2 regions of the Halomonas sp. SL18_1 genome follow, and region 1 is predicted to be linked to the other one. Evidence: riboswitches for the same ligand, from Rfam matches in the RefSeq annotation. Region 1 holds a riboswitch; the other holds the start of a gene.
What was found. Region 1 has a riboswitch for thiamine pyrophosphate ahead of ACSJDS_RS19510 (sodium:solute symporter family transporter). Riboswitches for the same ligand answer to the same signal wherever they lie in the genome.
Positions count from the first base shown of each region.

Region 1 (8,752 bases):
GAAACGGTTCAAACCCGACGCAACCGACCACCCGACATTGAACGTCCCTTTCACTGCCAGCGACCTACTCAGTAACACCTTGCTGAACGTTGCGTGAAGTGGGCCAGGGCCAGGGTCTGGCCACCAACCACAAGGTATTCTGGGTCTGTGGTGTCACCACAGGCGCCCACAAGCCATCTAGCGGGAATGAAGGCCATGGACAGAAACACTGTCGAAGAAAAATTGCCCCTCTACGTGAATGGCCGCCTCTCCGACGAGGAGCGCCGCCAAGTGGAGCGGGCGCTGTCGGAAGACCCCGACTTGGCGAAGGAGGTCGAGTGGCTGGAGGCCCTGCAAATGAGCCTGCAGCAGACGAGCGACTCGCCTCCGGTATCACTCGGCTTGGCCCGACTGAAGAGGGACGTTCGCCGCGAGGCCGCTGCGAGCCAACCTACGGTTGCCGGCAGTCGACGCTACTGGAAACCCTTGGCCCTGACGGCCTGCCTGCTGCTGGCCGTCCAGACCGGCTTTCAGTTGAGCACGCCCTCGGGAAGCGACTGGGCTCCGCTCTCCGGTGATCCCCTCCATGAGGGGCCGCGCTTGCGGATCGCCTTTCACGATAGCGCCACCGCCGAACAGATCCGCGACAGCCTGGGCTCACGAGAGGCACGCATCATCGATGGTCCCGGTGCCCTGGGCCTCTATACCATTCTGCTGCCAACGCATAGCGATAGTGACACCCTGAAACAAGAACTCCAGGCGCTGCCCTTTGTCGAGGAGGTGAGCGAACCGTGAGCCACCCTGACAGCGCCGATTCGGCACACTCTTGGCTCAGTCCGGGTCCTGCAGCCTGGCTGATGGCAGGCGCCCTGCTGCTGATGGCCGGGGTTGCCCAGGGCCAGGATAGCAATCCCGAGCGCCGCGACATGGCACGTCCCCTGCTCGAGAACGTGGTGACCGAGACTCGCCAAGAGGCGTCCGACTCCGCGGTCAGCCGCCGAGCCGACCAGGAAACCGAACGGCGAGAGGCCGACCCGGAGCCCGCGATACGGCCGCCACCCGACCCCGTACCACCACCCCGGGAAACCCAGCCTGACCGCCCGCGAGTGGAGCGCGGCGGCAGCTTGGTGGGCCAGGGCCCTTCCACCCTGATACCCCCGCCCGGCCCTCCGTCGTGGACACGGAGCCGATGGCCGTTACCGGCCTGGTCCCGGCAAGCGAGAGTCTCGATTTCGAGCCTGGGGAGCTGGTTATGATCAGCCATGACATGCCCGGGGCCATGGCAGGGGCTCGCGAACTGGCGGGCTACCAGTTGCGAATCAAGAGCCGCCAGGCACTGGAACGGCTGGGGCTAGTGGTAAGTGTCTTCCGCCTGCCAGCCGGAGCGGACACCCTGATGCTGCTAGCAGAAATTCAGCGAGAGTTCCCAGACTTGCAACTGGACCTCAACCACCGCTATCGGCTGATGGCCGGCCCTCGGCAACGCTATGGGCAGGCGATGATCGGCCTGTCGACGGGAGCCACGGCTTGCCTTGCCAATGTCCGAGTCGGCCTGCTGGATACCGCCGTGAACCTCGCACATCCTGCCTTAGCGGGGCGCTCGATCGACATGACGCAACTCGCTGGCCCGACACCCGCACCCGGCGACCACGGCACGGCGATCGCTAGCCTCTGGGTCGGCGACCCGGACCAGGGATTTACGCCCATGATGCGGGAAGCCGCGATTTCCGTCGCCGCCGTCTTTCGCCAGCGGGGCAACGACATTGAGACCACCACCGACACCCTCGCCAGGGGAATGGACTGGCTTATGGGTCAGCAAGTTGACGCCATCAACCTTAGCCTGGGCGGGCGGGAAAACCGTATCCTCGACGAGATACTCCAGCGACTGCTCGCCGAGGACATTCTGCTGGTGGCGGCCGCCGGCAACCTCGGCCCGGAAGGTCCCGCCGTTTACCCGGCGGCCTTTCCGGGCGTGGTCGCGGCCACCGCCGTGGATGCGAACGGACGCCCTTACCGGCGCGCCAACCACGGCGCCTATATCGACTTTTCCGCCCCCGGCGTGGACATCTGGGTGGCCTCTGCGAACGGCACCGCCTACCGATCCGGCACCTCCCTTGCGACCCCCTTCGTGCTTGCCTCGCTGCTGGCCGCACAGCAACTGGGCGACAACTGGCTGGAACATGCACGTGAATCGGCAATCGATCTCGGCCCTCCAGGAAAGGACACCCGATACGGCTGGGGCCTGATACGCTGGCCAAGCGAATGCGGATGACTCAGGTGATGCACTGCCAGTTCAAGACGCTGTGGCATCCAGCATGTGCGCCATCTGGCGCTTGAGCTGCACGCTGTAGAAACGACTCAGCGCGGCATCACGGCGTCATGGAAGGCGCGTTCCTTCGCCACGGTCTCGCGGAAGCATTCGGCCATGCGGCTGAAAGCGGCGTCATCGAGCGCCTCCGCTTCCTCGTCCAGGCGGCGGCGCAGCCAGGCCACGAAGTCCTGAAAGGCGGGGTTGTCGTGCAGGTCGATCCACTCCCCCACCAGCGGGTGCAGCCCCTCGGCTCGGGTGACCCGCAGCGCCCACTCCAGGTAGATCCACTCGGTGACCACCAGGGCGGCCAGTATCTCCGCGTAGTCGCCGGTGCGGCCGGTCTCGCGCAGCAGCGCCTGGAAGTCCCGGGTCTCGGGCAGGTGGTCCGGCGCCTCGCGCTGGGACTCGGGCACCTCGAAGGCCTCGAAGGTGCGCTGGAAGGTGTTGTTCTCGTCGCTGGTCAGCATGCCCATGAACTGTCCCAGCACCACCCGGTCCGACATGCTCGGCGCGCGGCCGATGGCGAAGCCGATCAGGGCGGTGAAGGGGTCGACGAAGCCGTAGTCCTGCACCATATAGGCGGCAAAATCGTCACCGGAAAGGCGCCCCTCGGCCATCGCATCGAAGAGCGGGTGGTTCACGGTGGCGGACCAGTCGGGCTCGCTGAGCTCGCGCAGCCAGTCGGTGATTCGCGGCGCTGCCTGTTGCGCCGCCCAGGCATTCCAGTCGGAGCGTGTCGTCACAGGGCATCTCCCTTGAGGGTGGTTCGAATCTCGCCCCCGGACGCCGCCAGGCGACCAGCAGGCTGACCAGCGTGGAGGCGACCAGCGCGCCGAGGAAAGGCGCCAGGGTCGGGATGCTGTCCGGAAAGGTGGCGGCGAGCACGCCGGCGGAGAGGCTGCCCAGGCTGATCCAGCCAGGCACGATCGCGCCTAGTCAGGCCCGCCACGCCGCCGGCTACCGCCGCCAGCGGCGACATGCGCCGCCACAGGCCCAGCAGCACCGGCAGCAGGATGGCCGCACACAGCAGGTCGGCGATCAGGAAGAGACGCAGCACCGAGAAGCCCTGCAGGGCCACCCACACCACCGGCAGCATCAGCGCCACCGTGGCCAGCCGCGCCGCCCGCACCGAGAGCCCGCGCCGGCCGGAGCTGGCCACCGCCATGGAGGCGATGGCGTTCTGCAGGGTATCGACGCTGGAGGCCACCAGGGTGACCGCCAGCACCAGGGCCGGAACACCCAGCCAGGCCGGCGCGGCGGAGAGCAGCGCGAAGAAGGGAATCGGCGGCTCACCCAAGGGGAGCGCATGCATGGCCGCCAGCATACCCAGGCCGCCGATAGCCATCACCACCAGCAGGGTGCTTGCCCCGCCCAGCAGGGCCCCGCGGGCCAGGGCGCGGTCATCCTCGGCCGCCCACACCCGCTGCCAGTAGCCCTGGTGGAAGAGGTTGGCCGCGGTGACGGCGATCACCAGGGTCAGCGCCACGGAGAGCGCGTTACCGGTAGGAATGGTTGGCATCACCGCCCCGGCGGGCATGGGCGGCAGCCACCACCAGGCCACACCGCCCACCACCAGCAGCAAGGCCAGCAGCAGCCAGGCCTGCCAGCGGTCGGTGGCAAGGCTCGCCCGCAGCCCGCCCAGGGTGGTGTAGACCAGGGTGACCACTGCCACCCCGAGGATCACCAGCGCCGGGGACACGTCCGAGAGCAGCGCGGCGATGGCACCGATGGCGGTGAGCTCGGCGGCCAGGAAGATCGCCATGTAGGCCACCGAGACGAAGGAGACCCATCGCCGCACTCCGGCACCGTAGCAGGACTCGGCGAATTCGCCGATACTGCGCCCTTTCGGCAGATGGCGGCGGATCGCCGGGCCGTAGAGCCCCAGCACCAGGAACGGCAACGACGAGCCGATGGCGTAGCCGGCCAGCGCCACCGGCCCCACGAAGGCGCCGATCTCCGGCGGCGCGAAGAGGATCCAGGCCCCCATGCTGGAGGCCAGGAACGACAGCCCGATGGCCTGGGCGCCCTGGGAGTTGCGGGCGGTGACGTAGTCATCGAGCAGGCCGTCGGCCCGGCGGGCCCGCAGGCCCAGGAATGCAAAGCACAAGAGCGCCGCGCCGAGCACGGCAGACGTCAGGTAGGGCATGTCGCGCTTCCTCCGCCGGTATGAACCGGATCAGGTTCCAGGGTCGGCGCTTGGCCCTCTCAGCCCCCAGTGCCGAAGCAGCTGGCGGGACTCCCCTGGCGACAGAATATTCGTGGATTGAGCCCGGTCTATGCCGGAACGTCATCATCGACCCTCAGATGCCGACTGTAAAGCCGTCGTGGCCTTCCATCGGCAGGCGCGAATGCTCATACTGGCGGCCGATGCCCGCCGTCCTGCCCCGACACGAGACACGCCCATGCCCTACCGTGAAGCCAAGGAACACGCCACCTGCCGCCTGCACGCCATCTTTGCCGACCCCTACAGCGCCTTCGAGAATCCGGTCATCGAGCGGCTACTGCATCTGCGGGTCGCCATCCAAGCGCTGGTGCTGGCCCCCATGACGAACGGCAACTTGACGCTGCGAGTCATTCACGGCTGGGAAAACGGCGGCTTCGAGCCCGCCGACCTGAAGCACAGCGATCACCCCATCGGCTCGCTCGGCGACATGCAGCAGGTGGCCGAGCGCTATCGGCAGGCCTTTCAGGCCCAGCAGCCGCTGCCCTACGATGCCGCCTCCCTGCTGGCCGCCCCGCTGGATGAGGCCATCGCACGGGCCGAAGCCGGCGGCCAGTCCCTGGACGAGGAGACCCGCACCATCCCCGCCCGCTGGCCCGCCTTTCCCCAAGGGCTGTACCTCTACACCTTCTTCAAGGTCTACCACCGCCTCATCTATGGCGAGGACGACACCTACCGCTCCATCCACTGCGAGACCCCGGACGGCCCGCGCGAGATCCACGAGTTCCATCTGGAAGAGGGCGAATTCGCCGTGGTTGCGCCCGTCGAGGGAGAAAGCGGCGCGACCGTGCTGGTGCTGCACGAAAGCCAGCTGGCGCCGGCGCTACAGCTGCTCAAGGAAGCGATCGCCAAGGCCTGATCACCCGCACTACCGCTCCCGCGGCACTCGGCCCATCAGGTAGAACTCGTCGTTGGGCGGGGTGCCGGCCAGGGTGACCAGGCGGTTGGACATGCCGAAGAAGGCGGCAATGGCGCCGATGTCCCAGATGTCGTCGAGGGTGAACCCCGCGTCGATCAGGCGGGTCTGCCAGTCATCGGTCAGCTCGCCCACCTCCAGCCCGCTATGAAAGGCAAAATCGAGCATCAGCCGGTGGCGCTCGCTCAGGCCCGCGACCCGATGATTGATGGCCACCTGGTCGGCCAGCAGCGGGTCCTTGCTGTAGATCCGCACCAGGGCGCCATGGGCCACCACGCAGTAGAGGCAGCGATTCTGGGCGCTGGTGGCCACCACGATCATCTCCTTCTCGGCCTTGGTCAGGGTGTCGGATTCCCGCTCCATCAGCGCATCGTGGTAGGCGAAGAAGGCGCGGAACTCCGCCGGCCGGTGGGCCAGCATGAGAAAGACGTTGGGCACGAATCCCGCCTTCTCCTGCACCGCCAGCATGGCGTCGCGGATGTCCTCGGGCAGGTCGTCGATGGATTCGGGTATCGGAAAGCGGCTGATGGGGGCGGTCATGGTGGCTCCTGACTGGACGATTGTTCTTGGAAACTTCCAGTTAACGTCAACGTCACCATGCTGTCCATACGATTTCCGTCTCAGGCGTACCCGAAAGGCATGGCGGCCAGCCTGACCGTTGGCGGCCACCGCAGGGGACCTGCGGCCTCCATCCGTCGAAGCGTCGAACCGCCGGCAGAGCCGGCCTCCCACAGAAAGACTGCCACGGAAGTCATGGACCGAAACGCACGCGGCCCCGCCTCTTGCGAGGCGGGGCCGCGATGCCACCGAGCGGCAGGATCAGCTCAGCGAGATGGTGCTGTTGATGCCGCTGGAGACGTTCTCCGGCTCGAACCAGCGGGCCGTGACGGTCTTGGTCTGGGTCCAGAAGGCGATGGCCTGCTTGCCGTTGGGGCCCAGGTCGCCCAGCTTCGAGCCCCGCGAGCCGGTGAAACTGAAGTAGGCCACCGGCACCGGGATCGGCACGTTGATGCCCACCTGGCCCACGTCGATGTCGGTCTCGAAGCGACGCGCCACCCAGCCGGAGTTGGTGAAGATGGAGGTGCCGTTGCCGTTGGGGTTGGCGTTGATGAACTCGATCGCCTCGTCCAGGGTGTCGACGGTCACCACGCAGAGCACCGGGCCGAAGATCTCCTCGCGATAGATGGTCATCTCCGGCTTGACGTCGGCAAAGACGGTGGGCCCGACGAAGTTGCCGTGCTCGTAGCCCGACACCTCATAGCCGCGGCCGTCCACCAGCAGCTTGGCGCCCTCCTGCTCGCCGGCGTCGATCAGGCGCACTACGCGGTCGCGGGCGGCCGGCGAGACCAGCGGCCCCAGGTCGGCGTCGCGCTGGGTGCCAGGGCCCACCTTCATGTTGCGGGCACCGTCGACGATATCGTCGAGCCACGCCTTGGCCTCGCCCACCAGCACCACCACGGAGTTGGCCATGCAGCGCTGGCCGGCGGCACCGAAGGCGGAGCCCAGCAGGTTGTTGATCGCCTGGCTGCGGTTGGCGTCGGGCATGACCACGCAGTGGTTCTTGGCGCCCATCATCGACTGCATGCGCTTGCCGGCGGCGGCGGCACGGTTGTAGAGCAGCGTGCCAACGTGGCTAGAGCCGATGAACGACAGCGCCTTGATATCGGTGTGATCGGCGATCTGGTTGGCCACGTCCGGGCCGCCGTGCACCACGTTGAGCACCCCGGCGGGAATGCCCGCCTCGTGGGCCAGCTCGACCAAGCGCATGGTGGAGCTCGGATCCTGCTCGGAGGGCTTCAGCACGAAGGTGTTGCCGGTGGCGATGGCCAGCGGGAACATGAAGCAGGGCAGCATGATCGGGAAGTTGAAGGCGGTGATGCCGGCGCCCACGCCCAGCGGCTGATTGAGGGTATAGACGTCCACCTCGCTGGCGGCGTTCTCGGCCAGCTCGCCCAGCTGCAGGGAGGTGATCGAGCAGGCGTGCTCTACCACTTCCAGGCCGCGGCCCACCTCGCCCTCGGCGTCGGGCAGGGTCTTGCCGTGCTCCTCGGTGATCAGCGCGGCCAGCTCGGCGGTGTTCTCGCGAATCAGCGCCTGCAGCTTGAGCATGATGCGCATGCGTTTGCCCAGCGGCACCTTGCGCCACTCCTTGAAGGCCGCCTTGGCACTGGCAACGGCCTGCTCCACTTCATCTGCCGTGCAAAACGGCACCCGCGCCACCACTTCCTGGGTCGCCGGGTTGACCACGTCGCGCCACTCCTGGCTCTGGGACTGGACGGGCTGGCCGTCGATGTACATGGGGATTTCGCGAACGGACATGGTGTCGTGCTCCTCTGTGGTTGGCGTGTCGGCTGTCTGGCGATGAATTGGCATTGTGGTAGTGGTCGCACCGACATTAGACTTTATGTGTATAAAAACACGAAGTACGGTGCCAACGAGTCTAGCCACTCGCCGGATACCGTGACAACGGGCACGCGGGCACATTGTTTGTGCAATAATGCACAGCCAACCGCTTCGGGAGGCACCATGCTCGACTGGCAAGATATCCAGATCTTCCTGGAGGTAGCGCGCAGCCAGCGCCTCACCGATGCCGCCCGGCGCCTGGGGGTGGATCACTCCACCCTGTCAAGGCGCACCCGCCGCTTCGAGCAGCGGCTCAACACCCAGCTGTTCGAACGCAGCACCCACGGCTACCACCTCACCGAGGCCGGCCAGCAGCTGCTCGCCCACGCCGAGGAGATGGCTCGCCACGCCTTCGAGGCCGGGGAGAGCCTCACCGACAAGAACCATCAGGTCAGCGGCCAGATCCGTCTCGGCGTGACCGAGGGCTTCGGCACCTGGGTCATCGCCCCCTTGCTCTCGGCCTTCTGCCGCCGCCACCCCGGCATCACCCTGGACCTGCTGGCCCTGCCCCGGGTGGTCAACCTCAGCCGCCATGAGGCGGACCTAGCCATCACCGTGGAGCGCCCGGCGAGCCCGGGACTGGTGATCTCGCGGCTGTGCGACTACCGGCTACGGCTCTACGGCAGCCACGACTACCTGGCCCGCCAGGGCATTCCCGACACCCTGGCCGGGCTGGGCGAGCATCGCCTGATCGGCTACGTGGACGACCTGATCTTCAGCGAGCAGCTCAGCTATCTGGAGCCGCTGCTCGACCCCGCCGTGGTGGGCCATCCCGGCCCCCACTTCTCGATCCGCAGCACCAGCGTCACCACCCAGCACGCCGCCGCCCTTCATGGCGCCGGCCTGGCGGTGCTGCCCTGCTTCATGGCCGAGCCCACGGCGGGACTCGCGCCGGTGCTGAGCGATGAGGTCGCCATCACCC
Region 1 covers NZ_JBVTRK010000001.1:3,829,113-3,837,864, forward strand. The annotation lists gene ACSJDS_RS19495 (anti-sigma factor family protein) at 196-774, shown strand; gene ACSJDS_RS19500 (S8 family serine peptidase) at 1,232-2,251, shown strand; gene ACSJDS_RS19505 (TenA family protein) at 2,338-3,033, opposite strand; partial or broken gene ACSJDS_RS19510 (sodium:solute symporter family transporter) at 3,080-4,436, opposite strand; TPP riboswitch at 4,426-4,543, opposite strand; gene ACSJDS_RS19515 (hypothetical protein) at 4,693-5,370, shown strand; gene ACSJDS_RS19520 (peroxidase-related enzyme) at 5,380-5,967, opposite strand; gene ACSJDS_RS19525 (CoA-acylating methylmalonate-semialdehyde dehydrogenase) at 6,247-7,746, opposite strand; gene ACSJDS_RS19530 (LysR family transcriptional regulator) at 7,954-8,752, shown strand, end outside.

Region 2 (8,752 bases), 2.4 Mb from region 1:
GGCCCAGGGTGCTGCCGACCAGCGCCGTGGAGCGGTCGGGGCCGGGGCCGTTGAGCTCGTCCTGGCGAAACGGCTTGAGAAAGCCGGCCTTCAGGCCGACGGTGTCCAGCGCCTGGATCAGGCCCAGGCTGGCCGAGGTCAGGCCGACGCCTTCGCTGGTGGGCACCATCAGCAAGACCTGGGGCTGGGGACGGGCGTTACGCGGAGTCATGCATGACCCTCCTGGAGAAGCTGGCGGGTTTCGTCGGCGATGCGCCCCTCTTCATCGGTGGGAATCACCCACAGCTGAGGGCCGCCGGCGTCGATGCGGCCTTCCCCGCCGCGAATAGTGGCGGCGTTGGCGGCGGCGTCCAGGCAACAGCCGAAGTGGGGCAGTGCCGCGACCACCCGCGTGCGGACCTGCGGCGAGTTCTCGCCGATGCCGCCGGTGAAGACGATGCCGTCCAGGCGGGGCAGGGCGCAGGAGAGGGCGGCCAGGGACTTGGCGATGCGGTAGCAGAACACCTCGATGGCGAGTGCCGCTGCGGCGTGGCCCTCGTCGGCGGCGACCTCCAGTTCGCGCATGTCATTGGTCAGCCCCGAAAGGCCCAGCAGGCCGCTGCCGCGGTTGAGCACCTCGTCGATGCGCGCCAGGCTCCAGCCCAGCTGGCGCGCCAGGTGGGCGTGCAGGCCCGGGTCCACGTCGCCGCTGCGGGTGCCCATCACTAGGCCTTCCAGAGGCGTCAGACCCATGCTGGTATCGCGGCTCTGGCCCTCCCACACCGCGGCGGTGGAACAGCCGTTGCCTAGGTGGGCGGTCAGCCAGCCGCCGCCTGTCAGGCCGCTCAAGGCGTCCGCACGCTGGCTGACGTAGGCGTGGCTGGTGCCGTGGAACCCGTAGCGGCGGATGCCGTGATCGCGATAGAGCGCCTCGGGCAGGGCGTAGCGGTAAGCGTGGGGCGGCAGGGTCTGGTGGAAGGCGGTATCGAAGACCGCCACCTGGGGCAGCTCGGCGAACACCTGGCGGGTGGCCGCGATGCCCTGCAGGTTGGCGGGATTGTGCAGCGGGGCCAGCGTGGCGGTGGCCTCGATGGCGGCCACGACCTCATCGTCGATGCGGGCGGCACGGGTGAAGCGCTCGCCGCCGTGGACGATGCGGTGGCCCACGGCGCCGGGCCGCCGGCCCTCCAGGCGCGCCAGTATCGCCTCAAGGGCGGCGGTGTGATCGGCGCCGGGCAGCGCCTGGGTGTAGGCCTCACCCCGGCTGTCGGTGCCCTTGAGACGGGCGTCGCTGCTGCCCAGCCGCTCGGCCAGACCGGCCAGCCTCGGCTGGTCGGCGGTGGCCGGCACCAGGGCATACTTGATCGAGGAGGAACCGCAGTTGATGACCAGCACCGGTGCGTTCATCGAGTCTCCGCTGAGGGGTTGATTTAGACCTTAGTCTACCATGTGTTGCGTTGCAGCAGGGAGTGCCAGGAGTCGTCTTCTCCTGGCAAGGCTGGCATGCTGAGCGGTTCGTCGAAACCCCAAGGACACCCGGACATGTCGACATCCACTGCGACCCAGGCCGCCTCGGGACCGCTTCCGCGCCATCTTGCCGTGCTGCTCCTGGCCAGCGTGGCGACGCTGTTTGCCGGCAATCATGTCGCCGCCCGGCTGGCCTTCGATGACGGCACCGGCCTGTTGTTGGCGGTGCTGGTGCGCTCGGCGGTGGCCCTGGCGGTGCTCTCGGCGCTGTTTCTGGCCCAGGGCAAGCGCCTGGCGCTGCCGAGAGCGACGTGGCCCTGGCAGCTGGCGGTGGGGGCGCTGATCGCCCTGCAGAGCCTGATGCTCTATTCGGCGGTAGCGCGGATTCCGGTGGTAGTGGCGCTGCTGTTGATGAACACCTTCCCCATCCAGCTGGCGCTGTTGACCTGGGCCCTGGGCGGCCCGCGCCCCACTCTGCGTGCCGCCCTGATCATGGCGGTGATCCTCGCCGGGCTGGTGGTAGTGCTCGACGTGCCGGCCTGGCTGGCCGATCCCGAGGCCATGGGGCCGGACTGGCGCTCGGGCGTGGTTTTCGGGCTGATTGCCGCAGCGGGGCTGGCCGGCGCCCTGTGGATCACCGAGCACCATCTCGCGGCGGTGGGCAGCACCCTGCGCAGCCTGCTGACCATGCTCACGGTGCTGGTCGCTATGCTGCTGGCCGGTGCACTGAGCCTGGTGCCCGGTGGCATGGCGCTGCCGGCTTCCGCAACCGGCTGGACGGGGCTCGCCGCCCTGGCGGTGCTCTACAGCGTGGCCTTCTCCGTGCTGTTCATCAGCGTGCCGCGGCTGGATATGGCGCGCAATGCCCCGGTGATGAACGTCGAGCCGGTGGCCTCGCTGGCGCTGGGCTACCTGGTGCTGGGGCAGATGCTCTCGGCCGTGCAGCTGCTGGGCGGCGCTATCGTACTGGGCGGCATCGTGGTGCTGAGCCTGTCGCGACAGGGCTGAGCGACTTGAGTCTTGCACGGGGACGGTCCCTGTACCAAAATGGGGGCTGCGTAGGGAAACACCGTTTCCTAATTGGAGGTAGACCATGAAAACCGTTGCCGTTACATCGATTTCCGCGCTGCTGCTGGCGGGTGCTTTCGCTACCACCGCCCAGGCCCAGCAGCCCCTCTACCCCAACCCTACGTTGGGGGCGATGCGATGTTCTGGGAAATCAATCCCGACGGTGCGCCCAGTCGCGACAGCGTTGGCCTGCGCCTGCGCGGCGGCGCCCAGTTCAATGAGTTCTTCGCCGTGGAAGGCCACCTGGGCACCGGCGGGTCGGATGGCCCTGTCGAACTCGACTACCTGGTGGGCGCCTATGCCAAGGGCATCGTGCCGATCTCCCAAGAGTTTCGGCTCTACGGCCTGGCCGGGGTGACCGAGGTGGACTTCGACGTGGATCGTGAGAGCGACTTCTCCTACGGGGCCGGGGCGGAGTTCGACGTGGCGCCTAACCTGGCAGTCGGCGCTGACTATATGCGCTACCTGGACAAGTCTGACGGCACCTTCGATGCCGCCAGCGTGGGTGTGCGCTTCCGGTTCTGAAGCGACTCCCCGCGCTTCGCCTGCGCCCTCGACGCCCTCGGTGTCGGGGGCGCTTTGCGTCGGTCTTGCGCTATTTTGGTGCGCTCTCGAGGTGCGCTGCCTCTCCATAAGGCAGCGACATCGGCGCACTGGCCCGCTCGGCGTGGCCTGTCGCCCAGCCGCAGGTTGGCATGCTACCTGCAAGGTCATAGGGTGATTCTTCTCCACGAAGGTGATGCCATGCCGACCGACACCCTGTCCGCCGCTTTGCCAGACGCCGCCAGCCGCAAGGCGCCTGTCCGGGACGCCCTGACGCCGCGGCTGCTGTTTACCGACCTGGACGGGTCGCTGCTGGGCCCGCGTAGCCGCGACGGGGCCCTGGCGCACCCTTGGCTTGCCCGCCTCAAGCAGCACGGGGTGCCGGTGATTCCCGTGACCTGCAGGACGCGCCACGAGCTGGCGCCGCTGCGCCTGTCCCTGGGGCTCGCCGATACGCCCTTTATCGCCGAGAACGGTGCCGTGGTCGGGCTGCCGCCGGCCTGGTGCCATGCGCGGCTGGAGCGATCTCCCGGCCCAGACGGGGTCTCGGTCAAGACCCTGGGGGTGGATATCGCCTTCATTCGCAAGCGGCTCTCGGTCTGGCGCAAGCGCCTGGGAGCGGAGTTCACCCTGACCAGCGAGATCGCCCTGGCGCGGCTGATGGAGGTGGCCGAGGTCGATGAGGCCGAAGCGCGTCTGGCGCGCATGCGCGAGGGCAGCGAGCCGCTACTGTGGCACGGCGATGACGCCCAGCTCGAAGCCTTGCGAGAGGGGCTGGCGGGGGATGGCCTCAGCCTGCTGCGCGGCGAGCGCTTCTGGTATGTCACCGGCCAGGTCGACAAGGGATGCGCCGTGGAGTGGCTGCTGGGGCGCTTCACGGCCCTGCGGGGCCGCCGCCCGCAGACGCTGGGGCTCGGGGATGGGCCCAACGATGTCGGCATGCTCGAAGCAATGGATCAGGCGGTGGTGATCCGCAGCCGCCACGGGCTTGCCGTCGAGCCGGCCCATCCGGCCCTCTATCGGACCGCGGCCATGGGGCCTGCCGGCTGGGCCGAGGGAGTGGCCCACTGGTGGGGGCGAACCGACAGCCGGCTGATGCCGAGGGCGGCTCGCGCCGCCTAGGAGCCTGTCGGATTTGACCGATCGTCGCGAGGAACACGGATTTCGAGACAAGTTTATCGATCTGATGAGGCGAATAGCGCGCTATTTAACGATTCAGATCGAATGAAATTGGCCGAAAGCCCGGGTTTCGTAGCAGGTCAGCGTTAAGTCCGACAGGCTCCTAGCTCTCAGGCCACTGGCCGTTCTCCCTCCACTGCCGGAGGCTGGCCGGCAGCCGGGTGAGCTCCGGGCCCTCCAATACCGCGACTTGGAGCCGCTGGGCGCGGCGCAGGTGGGATTCGCGCCGCTCGGCGCTGCCCAGGGCGGCGTCGGTCAGCAGTACCCGGGTGGCGCCGAGTTCGTCGCCGTGTTCGGCCAGCTCGTAGAGGCGATGCAGCACCGCGGCATCGTCATCGGGTCGCTCAAGGCACTCGAGGATCAGCGTTCGGTTGTGGTGCACGGCCAGACAGTGGAACACCGTGGGTTCGTCGTTGTGGCGTCCGCTGAGGTCGATCACATGGGCCTCGGCGCAGACTCGCGCCAGCCCGGCCTCCCGAGCGCACAGCCAGGCGTATTCGCCGAGCCAGCCGCCCGACAGGTAGTGGGCCGCGGCCGGAGTGGTCACGCTCAGTGCCCGGGGTTGCTCCTGTGACCAGTCGATCAGTCCCGCTTCGCCGAGCTGCTGCAGGGCGTCGGTTTCGGGAAAGAGTGGCGTGTGGGTCAGCAGGTGTGAGGTGTCGTGCTCTCCCGCCGATGGGCTTGCCGTTGCCAGTAGCGCCTTGAGTTCGCCGAGCAGCGGCGCGATGCGCGGCGCCTGATGGGCCAGGAAACGGGTCAGGGGCCGCCGGGCCGCCACGGCTTGCTGCCACTCGGCCCCGTCCGAAGCGGCGCGGATGCGCTTTCGTCCGTGGACCTGCAGGATGTGGTCGGCCGTCAGTACCGCGCTGATCGGCAGATGCCGGAGGGAGCCGGGATCGAGCGACGGGCCGAGGCGGTGGATGACGTTGCGTTCGGGGTCGAGATGGAGGCAGTCGGCGCCGCAGAGGCGCATGGCTTGCTGGAACAGCAGTGCCGTGAGGCGGTCGCCGCCGGCCAGGTCGCAGGTGACCTCAAGGGGCGGGACGTCGCGCTGCTGAGCGGCCAGCTCCCGGGCCAGCGCCAGGGCCAGCTCGGCGGTGCGCTGCGGGTCGCCCTGGGCAGGCCCTCGTGCAGCCGGATCTCGTGGGCCTCGGGCAACTCGTGCTGAAGCAGGATGCGCAGCCGCTCGGCGGCCTGCTGCCCGCGTTGGCAGGCCACCAGCACGATCCGCTCGGGTCGCAGCTGCAGCAGCGGGATCAGGGTGCGCTCGGGATGCTCGTTGACCAGCGCGATGTGCAGGTGGGGCATGGCCTGGTTCCTTCTACGGCGGCGACCAACCCGGGCGAGGGGGCGCCTTCATGAGGACAGGCTATCTCAGGCAGACCGTCTGTCGCCATTGCAGCAAAAAAAACGCCGGCCCGAGGGCCGGCGCTGTCGAGAGACTTTTGCCTGTCTACACCTCCTTGTACAGCTCGGCGCCCTCCTGGCGGAACTTCTCCGCCTGCTCCTCCATGCCCTTCATCACCGCTTCCTGGTCGCCGTTAAGCCCTTTCTCGGCGGCGTAGTCGCGCACCTCCTGGCTGATCTTCATGGAGCAGAACTTGGGGCCGCACATGGAGCAGAAGTGGGCCACCTTGGCCGAGTCCTTGGGCAGGGTCTCGTCGTGGTACTCCCGGGCGGTGTCCGGGTCGAGGCCCAGGCTGAACTGATCCTCCCAGCGGAACTCGAAGCGCGCCTTGGAGAGCGCGTTGTCACGCCTTTGCGCTGCAGGATGCCCCTTGGCGAGATCCGCCGCGTGGGCGGCGATCTTGTAGGTGATGATGCCGGTCTTGACGTCGTCCTTGTTGGGCAGGCCCAGGTGCTCCTTGGGCGTGACGTAGCAGAGCATGGCGCAGCCGTACCAGCCGATCATCGCCGCGCCGATGCCGGAGGTGATGTGGTCATACCCCGGGGCGATATCGGTGACCAGCGGGCCGAGGGTATAGAAGGGCGCCTCGTCGCAGTATTCGAGCTGCTTGTCCATGTTCTCCTTCACGAGATGCATGGGCACGTGACCGGGGCCTTCGATCATCACCTGGACGTCGTGCTTCCAGGCGATGTGGGTCAGCTCGCCGAGGGTCTTGAGCTCGGCCATCTGCGCCTCGTCGTTGGCGTCGGCCACCGAGCCGGGGCGCAGGCCGTCGCCCAGGGAGAAGGCCACGTCGTAGCGCTTGCAGATCTCGCAGATCTCCTCGAAGTGGGTGTAGAGGAAGCTCTCCTGGTGGTGATAGAGGCACCACTTGGCCATGATCGAGCCGCCGCGGGAGACGATGCCGGTGACACGCTTGGCGGTGAGCGGCACATAGCGCAGCAGTACGCCGGCGTGGATGGTGAAGTAGTCCACGCCCTGCTCGGCCTGCTCGATCAGGGTGTCGCGGAACACCTCCCAGGTGAGGTCCTCGGCCACGCCCTTGACCTTCTCCAGGGCCTGGTAGATCGGCACCGTGCCGATGGGCACCGGGGCGTTGCGGATGATCCACTCCCGGGTCTCGTGGATGTTCTGGCCGGTGGAGAGATCCATGATGGTGTCCGAGCCCCAGCGGATGCCCCAGGTCATCTTGTCGACCTCCTCCTCGATGGAGGAGGTCACCGCCGAGTTGCCCAGGTTGCCGTTGATCTTCACCAGGAAGTTGCGGCCGATGATCATCGGCTCGGACTCCGGGTGGTTGATATTGCAGGGGATGATCGCCCGGCCGGCGGCCACCTCGGCGCGCACGAATTCTGGGGTGATCTCTTCCGGCAGGCGGGCGCCGAAGCCCTGGCCGGGATGTTGGTGGCCCAGAATCCGCTCGACCTCCTCGGTGCCCAGCGCTTGCCGACGCTGATTTTCCCTGATGGCGATAAATTCCATCTCCGGGGTGATGATCCCCTGGCGAGCGTAGTGCAGCTGGGTGACGTTCTTGCCTGCCTTCGCGCGTCTTGGCGTACGGGTCAGGTCGAAGCGCAGCGGGGCCAGCGTCGGGTCGTTGGCGCGGCGCTTTCCGTACTCGGAGGTGGGGCCGTCGAGGAACTCGGTGTCGCCGCGCTCCTCGATCCAGGCGCGACGCAGTTCGGGTAGGCCGCGGCGCAGGTCATTGCTGACCTCGGGGTCGGTGTAGGGGCCGGAGGTGTCGTAGACCAGCAGCGGCGGGTTCTCCTCGTCGGACCCGGAGGTCTTGGTCGGGGAGAGCGCGATCTCGCGGAAGGGCACGCGGATATCGGGGCGTGAGCCCTCGACGTAGATCTTGCGCGAGCCGGGCAGCGGCTGGATGGCGGCCTCGTCGACCTGGGCGGTCTCGGCGAGGAAGTGGGCGGTCTTGCTCATTGGATGTTCTCCCTTGGGAGTTGTCGTCAGGGAGGACAGCTGGGAGGACAGGGGCAGGGGGCGGCACCTGGGCCCCGCTGCATGTCGCTTGATCCCTACGCTGGTCCTAGCCAGTTCAGGTTCAACGGGATCCATGCTTGCCAGCGCATGATCTCAGCCGTTTTCAACGGCACCCCGTCAAGCGTGGTGGTCGATTGCTCAGGGTTATCGCAGATAGCTCCATCGCTTGGGGCTGATCCGGCAACAAGCCTGAGAGGAGGCGCTGTGAATACCTCCCTGTACGCTACCGACGCCATCCATGGCGTAGGACCTCCTCTCTAGCTTGTCCCCGGCGCCCTTCGCTGTCGCCAACTGCGACAGCCTTGGAACTATTGCTTAGGCAAGTTACATCTTGCCTACCGCGTCTGGCGTGACCAGCACCAGAGCGGGTCTTTCTGTGGGGCCAGACCGTCAGTCGCTGCGATCCAGCCCCATCTGCCAGAAGTCGATCTCGAGGCGCGTGGCATCGCGGAAGATGCGGGTCAGCTCAGCGAAGCGCGCCGGCGTGACGTCGGCCAGGCGGCTGTCGAGCCATTCGCGCTCGGCGCGCATGGCGGCCTGGAACTCCTGGCTCTCGTACATGGCGATCCAGGCGTCATAGGGGTTGGCCTCGCCGCGAACGGTGTCGGGCCGGCCATTCAGCCAATTGGCGATCTCGCCGTAGCCCACCAGGCAGGGGGCCAGGGCCACGTGCAGGTCGAGCAGGTCGCCGCGGTTGCCGGTGTCCAGCACGTAGCGGGTATAGGCCAGGGTCGCCCGGGCCTCGGGGAGCTCGGCGAGCTCTTCCTCCGTGATGCCCCAGTCGCGGCAGTAGCTCACATGCAGGCCCAGCTCCAGGTCGACGATCGCCTTGAGCCCCTCGTGAGCCTGGCGCAAATCGGAAAGCGTCGGGCTCTTGTAGGCGGCCAGGGCGTAGGCCCGGGCGAAGTGGATCAGGAAGAGGTAGTCCTGCTTCAGGTAGTGGCGAAAGGCGTCTTCGGACAGGGTGCCGGCGCCCAGGGAGCGCACGAAGTCGTGTTCGATGTAGGCACGCCAGTCGTCGTGGATGGCGTCGGTCAGGTCGTCGAAGCGATAGCCCATGGGCGTCTCCGCTGGTCGGTGACGACCCGGTGAGAGCGCAGCGAAGCGGGTGGG
Region 2 covers NZ_JBVTRK010000001.1:1,443,684-1,452,435, forward strand. The annotation lists partial or broken gene pta (phosphate acetyltransferase) at 1-211, opposite strand, end outside; gene ACSJDS_RS07290 (acetate/propionate family kinase) at 208-1,386, opposite strand; gene ACSJDS_RS07295 (EamA family transporter) at 1,522-2,454, shown strand; gene ACSJDS_RS07300 (outer membrane beta-barrel protein) at 2,653-3,039, shown strand; gene ACSJDS_RS07305 (HAD-IIB family hydrolase) at 3,259-4,179, shown strand; gene ACSJDS_RS07310 (Card1-like endonuclease domain-containing protein) at 4,340-5,209, opposite strand; gene ACSJDS_RS07315 (hypothetical protein) at 5,092-5,544, opposite strand; gene thiC (phosphomethylpyrimidine synthase ThiC) at 5,690-7,579, opposite strand; TPP riboswitch at 7,655-7,766, opposite strand; gene tenA (thiaminase II) at 8,030-8,698, opposite strand.
Region 2: it holds a riboswitch for thiamine pyrophosphate, as region 1 does, so the genes downstream of both, thiC (phosphomethylpyrimidine synthase ThiC) here and ACSJDS_RS19510 (sodium:solute symporter family transporter) in region 1, are expected to answer to the same signal.